Regions from separate parts of the Lysinibacillus sp. RC79 genome, predicted to be linked through region 1. Evidence: riboswitches for the same ligand, from Rfam matches in the RefSeq annotation. Region 1 holds a riboswitch; the other holds the start of a gene.
What was found. Region 1 has a riboswitch for cobalamin ahead of ABH968_RS13650 (ABC transporter substrate-binding protein). Riboswitches for the same ligand answer to the same signal wherever they lie in the genome.

Region 1 (4,986 bases):
AAAAGAAGCCCGTTTGATGTGGATAACGTCCAAGTGAAACTGCCTCCCGTACACTGTTTGAAAAGGCATTAGCATGTAATTGTGGTAGCACCGCCATTTTTTTTGCTAATGCACGAGCATTGTAAGAACTAATATTTTTACCATCTACTAATATAGTGCCTGCAGTTGCTGGTAGTATGCCACTTATTACTTTTAACAGCGTGGATTTCCCGCTACCATTCGGCCCTAAAATCCCTAGTATTTTTCCTTTTTCAACGGAAAAACTAATATCATGGACGATCGGTACATCTTCATAGCCACCAGAAAGATGTTCAACAACAATCATGCCCGTACCCCCTTGCCTCTACGTTGCTTATAAAAAATATAGGAAAAAACGGGCGCCCCAATAAATGCAGTAATGACACCAATCGGTAGCTCTCTTGGTATAATAATTGTTCGTGCTATTAAATCACAAATAATCAACAAAGTTGCTCCATTTAAAAATGATAATGGCAATAAATGACGATGATCGGAACCCCAAACCATTCTCGTCATATGAGGAACAACTAAACCGACAAAGCCAATCGTTCCAGAAACCGCTACCGCAGCTCCTGTCAACATTGATCCACCCACTAAAATAATATATTTACTACGCTTAACATTGACACCTAAATGCTTCGCGCGTTCTTCACCATATAACAGAACATTTAACTCGCGTCTTTGTGTCCAAAGCATAATTGAGCCAATTATGACAAACGGGATGATCATCTGAACGTATGGCCAACCACGCATCGATACTGAACCGAGCAACCATCCGATAACTTGGCGTAGCTCCTCACCAGACAATGCAATCATTAATGAAATCAGGGAACCTAGAAATGAACTAAATATTACCCCTGTTAAAATAAGAGTTTCCATTTTTAACGAGCGGTCTACTATTCTAGCAAAACCCATAACAGCTACCATCGTTAATATGGCACCAATCATACTAAAGATTGGCAATGTAAAATGGCCGACTACAGGTATTGATATACTAAAGAAAATCGTCATAACTGCGCCAACTGATGCACCAGAGGAAACACCTAACGTATAAGGGTCAGCCAAAGGATTTTTTAATAAGCCTTGAAAAGCTGCCCCTGCAATAGCAAGTGATGCCCCTACAAGCCCTGCTAGCAGAACTCGAGGTAAACGAATCTTCCATAAAATATTGGCAGCTGTTTCATCAGCCGCCTTATTCCACACTACTTCTAGTGGAATATGAACTGAGCCTATCGCTACTCCACACCAGATGCTAATGATAAGAAGTGTAATTGCTGATCCATAGGCTACAATTGTTTTACTCATTTAAACGCCTCTGGGTAGACGGCCTTCGCTAATTCCTCTAGACCATCTGCTAAACGGGGACCTTGACGACTTGTCGTATTTTCATCCACTTGCACAATGGCTTTATTTTTCACAGCAGTAATTGTCTCAAAGCCTGGACGTTGCGGAATTTTCGTTAAAATATTTGGTACATAATTATATGCCACAACAATGACATCTGGATTTTTCGTGATAATTTGTTCAGCATCAATTTGATACCAGTCATTTGTATCTGCTGCCACATTTTCGGCATGAATCATTTCTAGCATCTCATTCATAAATGTACCTTTACCAGCTGTATAAATCTGTGGCTCATCAGAAGATTCTACAAAGACTTTTTTTGGCTCAACACCCTCAAGTTTTGTTTCAACTTCTTCAACTTTTGCCTTCATGTTTGCGACAATTTTTTTAGCCTCTTCTAGTTTTCCTGTTGCACGACCAAGCTGTTCAATCGTTGTGTAAGTTTCATTAAAGTTTTTGGCATCCGCTACAACAAATACTTTCACACCTGCAGCCTCAAGCTGTTCAACTGCTCCTTTTGAATAACCCATACCCGATGCATGCGCAAAAACGATATCTGGCGATAAAGCAATAATTTGTTCAATATTATAATCCATGCCGCCAACCTTTTCTTTTTTAGTAACCTCTGGCGGATAATCATCATTATCTGTTACACCAACTATTTCATCATTTAAGCCAAGGCTAAATAAAATTTCTGTGTTACTTGGAATGAGAGAGACAATTTTTTCAGGAGGTGCTTCTAGCGTAATATCCTTGCCAGTAGCATCTGTTATCGTCATTGGGAATGTTGCTTGATCTACTTTTGCAGTCTCTTGTTGCTCTGCAGATGACGGCTTGTCATTTGTTGCCTCTTTTGTATTACATGCAGCAAGCAAGCCAATAGCTAAAAATGCTGATAATCCTATTTTCCAAAATTTCTTCATGTGAATCCCCCTTATTCTATTAGTGCATATAGTTTTTAACGCTTTGTTTTTCTGATTTATCGATACATTTTAGTTTTTTATCGCCTAACATTGTGAGTTTATTGCCCAACTTCATGGATTTATCGCCCACTTTTTCAAATTTATCGACATTCATCTTCCAAAACAAATACCCCTCATCATAAAACAATGAGGGGTCAAATTTGCACAAAAAACATATACAAAATCCACCATCCTATCCTCGTAGGCTACAACGTGTTTTCTATAAAGGCAGGTCTCCTGGCTCGTGCTCCATACGCTTTTTCAAGCCTTCCCGAAAATTTCAGTGGCGTAGATTGAAAAAACTCACACATACAGTGGCGGGACCGCATCGGAATTACACCGATTTCCCTTTTCACTTTACTTAAGTAAAGAACCTTTATAATATTCAGTTGATTGTATTATACATGAAAATGAAAGAAGTCGCCTCCATTCGAGACGACTCCTAAACAAATCAATTATGTCCGGCATACTGAAAGAAGTTAGACTATATCTGAAAAATACTGTACCGTTTTCATCGGTGCACCCATTTCTCGTAACGCCCATGTGTGCTCTAAATAAATATCTGCTAGCTTCTCATATTTGCCGCCGAATCTTTGTGCCCATTCGACTGCTACAACACTTTCATATAAATGTGCCATTTTCTCAGCGACTTTTTTTGCTTCAAACGTTTTTGTTGCATCATCTAAACGACTAAATGTTTGCAAAGTTGCATCTAGTTTTGCTAATTGATCCACGACAATTTCGACTAATGGATTGTCAGCTAGCTTTTCTAGACGTTCTTCCATGACACGAACAAACATTTCGTGCGCATGAAACTTATCAACTAAACGAATGAGCTCTAAAGCTAAAATATTCGCAGTCCCCTCCCACACAGTAAGTACCTGTGCATCTCTTAATAACCGAGGTGTAACAAAATCTTCAATATAGCCATTTCCGCCATGTAATTCAATGGCTTCACTCGCATAATGTACAGCTTGCTCTGCCGTTTCTTTTTTCATGATCGCAATATACAAGCGATTCAAAATGATGTCCTCTTTATTCCCCTGCCCACTAGTTACTTTATCGTACAGCTGAATAAGATCAAAAACCGTGGCAACTTCTACATGAAGCTTGGCAGCGAATTTCCCAAGTGTATCCTGAATCATAGGGTATTGCGTTAAAGGCTTACCAAACGCATGACGATTTGTCACATAATGCTTCGCCTCTAAATATCCGCGGCGCATAATGCCGATAGAAGCAACCGCATTGCAAATTCTTGATAAATTAAGCGCCTCCAGCATATAATAAATTCCTTTATTCGGATCACCTACGACATAAGCTAGCGCACCATCAAATTCAACCTCACCAGAAGGTACTGCTCTAACGCCAAGCTTATCCTTTAAACGCCGAATGCGGAGATTATTAACTGTGCCATCCTCATTTCGCCATGGAGCTGCAAACAATGTTAAGCCTTTTGAGCCTGCCTGAGCCCCTTCCATGCGTGCCAATACCATGGTTACTCCACACATTCCCGCGTTAGATGCAAAATATTTCTCCCCATATAAACGATACTGATTGCCGTCCTTTCTTGCCTCTACAACATTCGCCCCAACATCAGAGCCACCTTGACGCTCCGTTAAAAATGTCGCCCCCTCATATAGCTCCGTATCTCCTGTTGCACAAACATGCGGTAAAAAGCGTTCCTTCACCTCATCACTCGCATAATGATCAAGGAGATAAGCAGCTGCCATTGTTAAAGTAACAGGACAGTAAAAGCCTGGCTCAGCATGTGACAGTATATAGCCTTGAGCAAAGCTATAGACATAGTTGCCCTTTCTACCTAATTGCGGAATATCCTTGTGCACATAGCCAACAATGCCGGTATTGTATGTTTCTTCAATTGTTTTTTTATAGCCATCATTGACCCAAACTTCTGACACTTCTTCACCATAGGCATTATACCTTTGTAATCGAGGTTCACCCTCTCTATCCGTATGTTTGGCTCTCACATCAATATCTCCAGCACAAAGCTCACCGAAATCTGTTAGCTCACGTGTTGCATAGTCCACAAACTCTTTATCTAGCATCATTTCTAAAATTTTATGCAGTGTATCATTATCTTTAAAAAAGTTCATTGTTTTCATTTCTTCCTGTTGTAAAACCTTCATGCTATCTCACCTCTTGTCCCTTCAAGGTTTGTTTTAATATTTTGCCCGATGCATTTCGTGGTAGCGCTTCCACACGTTCAAAGATGCGTGGAATTTTATATTTAGCAAGATGCTCCTCTAAATAAGCTTTAAGTCCGCCCTCGTCAATATCTGTTTTAGCTGCATAAACAGCCTTCACCGTTTCTCCCCACTCCGGATGTGGTACACCAATAACAGCAACTTCAAATATCCCCTCATAGCTCAACATACTATCTTCAATTTCTTTCGGATAAATATTCACACCGCCTGAAAAAATAACATCCTTTTTACGATCCACAATCCAAATATAGCCGTCCTCATCTATCCGAGCTAAGTCACCTGTTTTCAGCCAGCCATCTATAAATGCAGCCTTTGTTGCAACATCATCCTTGTAATAACCCAGCATATTGCTCTCACCGAATAACACAATTTCTCCTACTTCACCAACACTGACATCTTCTCCATTGTCGTTAATAATACGCAGCTCCGCTCCAAGT
Region 2 (4,986 bases), on a different contig from region 1:
TATCTTTCGAAAATAATGCATATCGGGACGGAAAGTACTTAGAAAATTAGGTTATAGATACTTTACTAAATTCAAATTAGAAAACCATGCAATTGAAATGCCTACAATTTATTTCTGTAGGCATTTTATTGAGGTATAACGAGATGATTATGAATCTCGGATTAAGTTATACTTTTTAATATCTCCCAATAATTAGCAGATTTTGTTCTACGATAAAATTTATAAAAAGGTTCATTCGGACGAGCGTGTTCCTTATAGAGCTCAATGATTTGCGTTAAAAAGCCTTCAATATGCTCCACTCCTACCCTTTTTGCAAACAGCGTTCCGGCTTGTGCATTCGCCCCCATTGGTACTGCTCCTAAATAGATGTCAAAGCTATCCTTTTGATAGACAAGTCCAATATCATCATAGACCGCATTATAACAGGCTGAGGCACAGCCATTGACATTTAAACGTAATCTTGTAGGGACCGTTATTCCTGCTAATGCATGATATAGCTGTTCAGTAATCGGTGCTGCCTCCATCTTATCACCATCACAAAAATCACAGGCCTTCATCGCTACAATTGGCCCTTGCTTTGCCACATACAGACCAGCATTTTCTAGCTCCTCAATCGTATTTGCTACATCTACTGTTGGAATAGATAATAATATGCTGTAAGAGGCAGAGTATTTGATCGCACCGGTCTCCCCTACAACCTTCGCTATTGTTTGAAATTGTGCAGGCGTATAATGTTTATTAATAATACCAGGACTTACGGCAAGACGAGTAAAATCCCCTTTATTGTTTAGCTTTTCAAAGGTTTTGTCCGGTATACTCGTACGGAATGCATTCATAAATGATTCTCCTTATGAAAAAAGAGCTAGCAAAACGCTAGCCCAGATTTATTTAGTAACTTAAAAGTTATCAGGATAGAAACCTTTTGCCAAAACTTGAATGGCTTCTGCAGCACGAACTCCTTCTGACGCAGCAGAAAGCGGTAAGATCACAAAGCGTTCATTTTTTACTGCTTCCGTTTCTTTTAAGGCTGGATCATTTTTTAAGAAATTTATTTTTTCTTCCGCCGTTGTTTCTCCGTAATCAACGACAACAACAACTTCTGGATTTCGTTCTACTACATTCTCTTTTGATACCGTAGTCCATCCTGATTCTACATCACCAAAAATATTTTTACCGCCAGCCATAGTGACAAGCTCATTCATAAAATTCTGTCCAGCAGTAAAGACATCTTTATCACCACTATCAAACACTAAAACCCGCAGTTCTTTCCCATCTTGAGGTAATTTTTCACGTACTGCATCTACATCCTTTGTCATTTTCTCAATTAAAGCTTCTCCACGATCCTCAATGCGGAAAATTTTCGCGATATTTCGAATATCTGTGAAAATATCGTCTAAAGTTGGTTTCGTCATATTTGAGGCAGTATGTAAATAAGTGTGAATCCCTAAGGCCTCAAGCTCTTCAGGTGTACCAACACCTTTCTCTCCAAAGGCACTTTTCCAACCACCATATAAAAAGTCTGCCTCAGCATTAATAACCTGCTCCTTTGAAGGATACTGTTCAGCTAACACAGGCACTTTATTGTAGGCAGCTTGCAAGGGCTCATAAATTTTGTCATCTAAGTATGCCGTCCCTACCATTGAATCTTCTAAACCTAAAGCCAGCATAATTTCTGTCACGTGTTGATTTAAGCTAATCACTTTTTTTGGTGCTTCCTTATATACTTGTGTCGTTCCATTATTTTCAATTGTTACTTCTGTCGTTTCAGCTTGTGAAGGCTCTACCTTCTCCCCATTTGCTGCAGATTCTGGTTTGTCCTTTGCGTTACACGCACCTAGTACAGCGATCAATGCTAGTGCAAAGACAAGCCATACGTGTTTCCATTTCTTCATGTCCTCTTCTCCTTTGATGTTAAATATATAGAAAGAAATCATTAGACTTCTTTGCTACCGAGTTAAGTTTCTAGAAAAGGGCATAAAAAAATCCCCTTGTTTCCAAGAGGTTAGCATAGCGAAAGAAAGGTTCTTCAACCTGTTCACTATCTCCATCCTCGTGGTTTAGTAAAATATATATATTGGCAGGTATCCTGGCTTAGGTTCATCATCTATACGCCTTCCCATAGCGTTGGCTACAGTGGCATCTCGTATAGACTCCCCATTTACAGTTGCGGGACAGCATCGGATTTGCACCGATTTCCCTTTTAAGCAAATGACAAAATCATTTGCACCAATATGTCGTTTTTATTTTGTTGTAAATAATCAGATTCACAATCTCACAAATAAATCATAATAATAAATATATTAAATATTTTAACACTATTGCGACATAAACACTACACGAAATATTTTTTTACCCAATTCTGTTACAATGTTGATATGAATTAATAGAAACGAGGATTTTTTATGAATGTAACAATTGGAGTACTTGCTCACGTTGATGCAGGAAAAACAACATTTTCTGAGCAGTTACTATTTCATACAAACAGTATTCAAGCCCGTGGGCGAGTAGATCACCAGGACACATTTCTAGACAATCATGAGTTAGAGCGTCAAAGAGGCATTACGATTTTTGCGGAGCAAGGTCGCATGACGATTGGAAATGATACATATACGTTAATCGATACACCTGGACACGTCGATTTCTCGCCAGAGATGGAGCGTGCCATTCGAGTTATGGATTATGCCATTATTATTGTTAGTGCGGTTGAAGGACTACAAGGTCATACTGAAACAGTGTGGCAACTTTTACGCCAATATCACGTCCCAACCTTCTTCTTTATCAACAAAATTGACCGTGAAGGAGCGGATGTTGAAGCCGTTATGGCACAGCTTCAAAAGGATTGCTCTGAGGATGTACTATTCGTAGATGAACCGCTCCGTTCTGACCATGTTTCCAATCACATGATGGAGTGGCTTGCAGAACGTGATGAGCAGCTTCTCGATGCTTTTCTTAATGAGACATTGGATAGCTCTAGCTGCCTTACTCAAATACAAACGATGGTTAAACAGGAAAAGGTCTTTCTATGTTTTTCTGGCTCTGCCTTGAAAGATATTGGGATAAAGGAATTCCTAGCACAGCTTCCCCTACTTACAGAGATACATTTTCATAACAATGCACCGTTTCAAGGTGAGGTGTTTAAAATTCGTCATGATGGACATCAACGCTTAACTTTTTTAAAGGCATTGCAGGGAACGTTACATGTGCGTGATGAATTTTCCTTTGGAGATGTAACAGAAAAAGTGACTGAGATTCGACTATACAATGGCAGCCGTTATGTAACAGTTCAAGAAGTCGAGGCTGGGGAGATTTTCGCAGTTAAAGGGATTAGTCAAGCAAACATCGGAGATATCATTGGTAATTCAGGTAACCCGCAGCCCTATGAATTAGTACCGACATTACAGGCGAAAGTACAATATGAAGGCGATCAACATATAAAGGAAGTATTAAAAATTTTCCGCATACTCGAAGCGGAAGAACCATCATTACGTGTGCTGTGGCATGAAAAATTTCAAGAAATTCATGTACATATTATGGGTGTCATCCAACTCGAGGTGCTTATCGATGTGCTTAATAAACGCTTCTCGCTAGACATTTTATTTAGCGAACCACAGATTTTATATATGGAAACGATCGCAACAACGGTGACGGGCTATGGTCATTTTGAGCCATTAAAGCATTATGCAGAAGTACATTTATTGATGGAGCCAAATACACGCGGTACTGGCAATACATTTGTCAATGCATGTCATGCGGATGATTTATCGGTTGGGCATCAACGACTCATTGAAAAACATTTATTCGAACGCGATCATCATGGGCTGTTAACAGGATTCCCTGTGACAGATGTTCGCTTCACTCTTTTAACGGGACGCGCACATATTAAACATACTGATGGTGGCGACTTCCGTGAGGCAACATTCCGAGCATTACGGCAAGGGCTGGAGCAAGCAGAAAATGTATTACTAGAGCCGTATTACCGCTTTAAGCTAAAAGCTCCTACTGATTTTATCGGCCGCATGATGACCGATATTCAACAAGCTGCTGGTACATTTGATGCGCCAATCTTAACTGAACATGATGCGATTTTAACCGGTCGAGCCCCTATCGCAACATTTATGAGCTACAGTACAACCTTTGCCGCCTACACTAATGGTAAGGGCGTACTTTCTCTACAATTTGATGGTTATGATGTGTGTCACAATACGGAAGACATTTTTGCACAAATTGGCTACGATAAAAACGCCGACCCCGAATATACATCATCTAGTATTTTTTGTGCAAAAGGCAAGGGCTACTCCGTTCCATGGCAAGAGGCAGAAGCAGCTATGCATTGTATTGACTGAATTCATAAAAACAGGACATGATTTTATATCATTGTCCTGTTTATTATGTTTCTTGGGGATTTACTATGCTATTGCGGGTATTTGCTCTGCTTCCGCGGGTATTTGCTCTGCTTCCGCGGGTATTCCACTCCAATTCGCGGGTATTCTTCTTCACCCCGCGCGTATTTAATTTATAAAGCTTGTACTGTTTTCTGTGCTTGTTTAAAAATGCGATATGAAGGTTCCACCACAACGTGGCTATGGGAATTAGAAAAATCAATTAAAACCTTGCCAGGTCGGCTTCTCAAAAGTTGCAAATTATCAATTAATTCAAGCAATAGTTCATGACCGTTACCACGTGGATGCCAGTTTAAATGATAATCATTAAGTTCCTTCACAGCTTCTAAAAATTGATGATACTCTCGCTCTACAAAATTAATCAGTTGTTTGTCTTTATGAGCTACCTGTGATAAATCCTCTAAATATATTTCATAAAAGCGCATTACTATCGAGCACAATAAATCATTGACCCGCGCAGCACTTAATATTGGATTAGGATCTTGGGAAAGTCGCTCTAAATTTGGTTTTGCACGCGTCGAATCAATGCGTGTAATTAAATGATAACGTTCACCATTCACCTCATACACAATTGGATTTGTCGGCA

Region 2: linked by a shared signal. The riboswitch ahead of ABH968_RS06630 (ABC transporter substrate-binding protein) and the one ahead of ABH968_RS13650 (ABC transporter substrate-binding protein) in region 1 are both predicted to bind cobalamin.

Annotation. Positions count from the first base shown of each region.
Region 1 covers NZ_JBGCCD010000012.1:121,887-126,872, forward strand. The annotation lists gene ABH968_RS13640 (adenosylcobinamide amidohydrolase) at 1-325, opposite strand, end outside; gene ABH968_RS13645 (FecCD family ABC transporter permease) at 322-1,323, opposite strand; gene ABH968_RS13650 (ABC transporter substrate-binding protein) at 1,320-2,285, opposite strand; cobalamin riboswitch at 2,535-2,717, opposite strand; gene ABH968_RS13655 (acyl-CoA dehydrogenase family protein) at 2,804-4,471, opposite strand; gene ABH968_RS13660 (class I adenylate-forming enzyme family protein) at 4,473-4,986, opposite strand, start outside.
Region 2 covers NZ_JBGCCD010000005.1:72,635-77,620, reverse strand. The annotation lists gene ABH968_RS06640 (hypothetical protein) at 1-50, shown strand, start outside; gene ABH968_RS06635 (precorrin-3B methylase) at 162-836, opposite strand; gene ABH968_RS06630 (ABC transporter substrate-binding protein) at 897-1,892, opposite strand; cobalamin riboswitch at 2,060-2,246, opposite strand; gene ABH968_RS06625 (GTP-binding protein) at 2,403-4,343, shown strand; gene ABH968_RS06620 (hypothetical protein) at 4,514-4,986, opposite strand, start outside.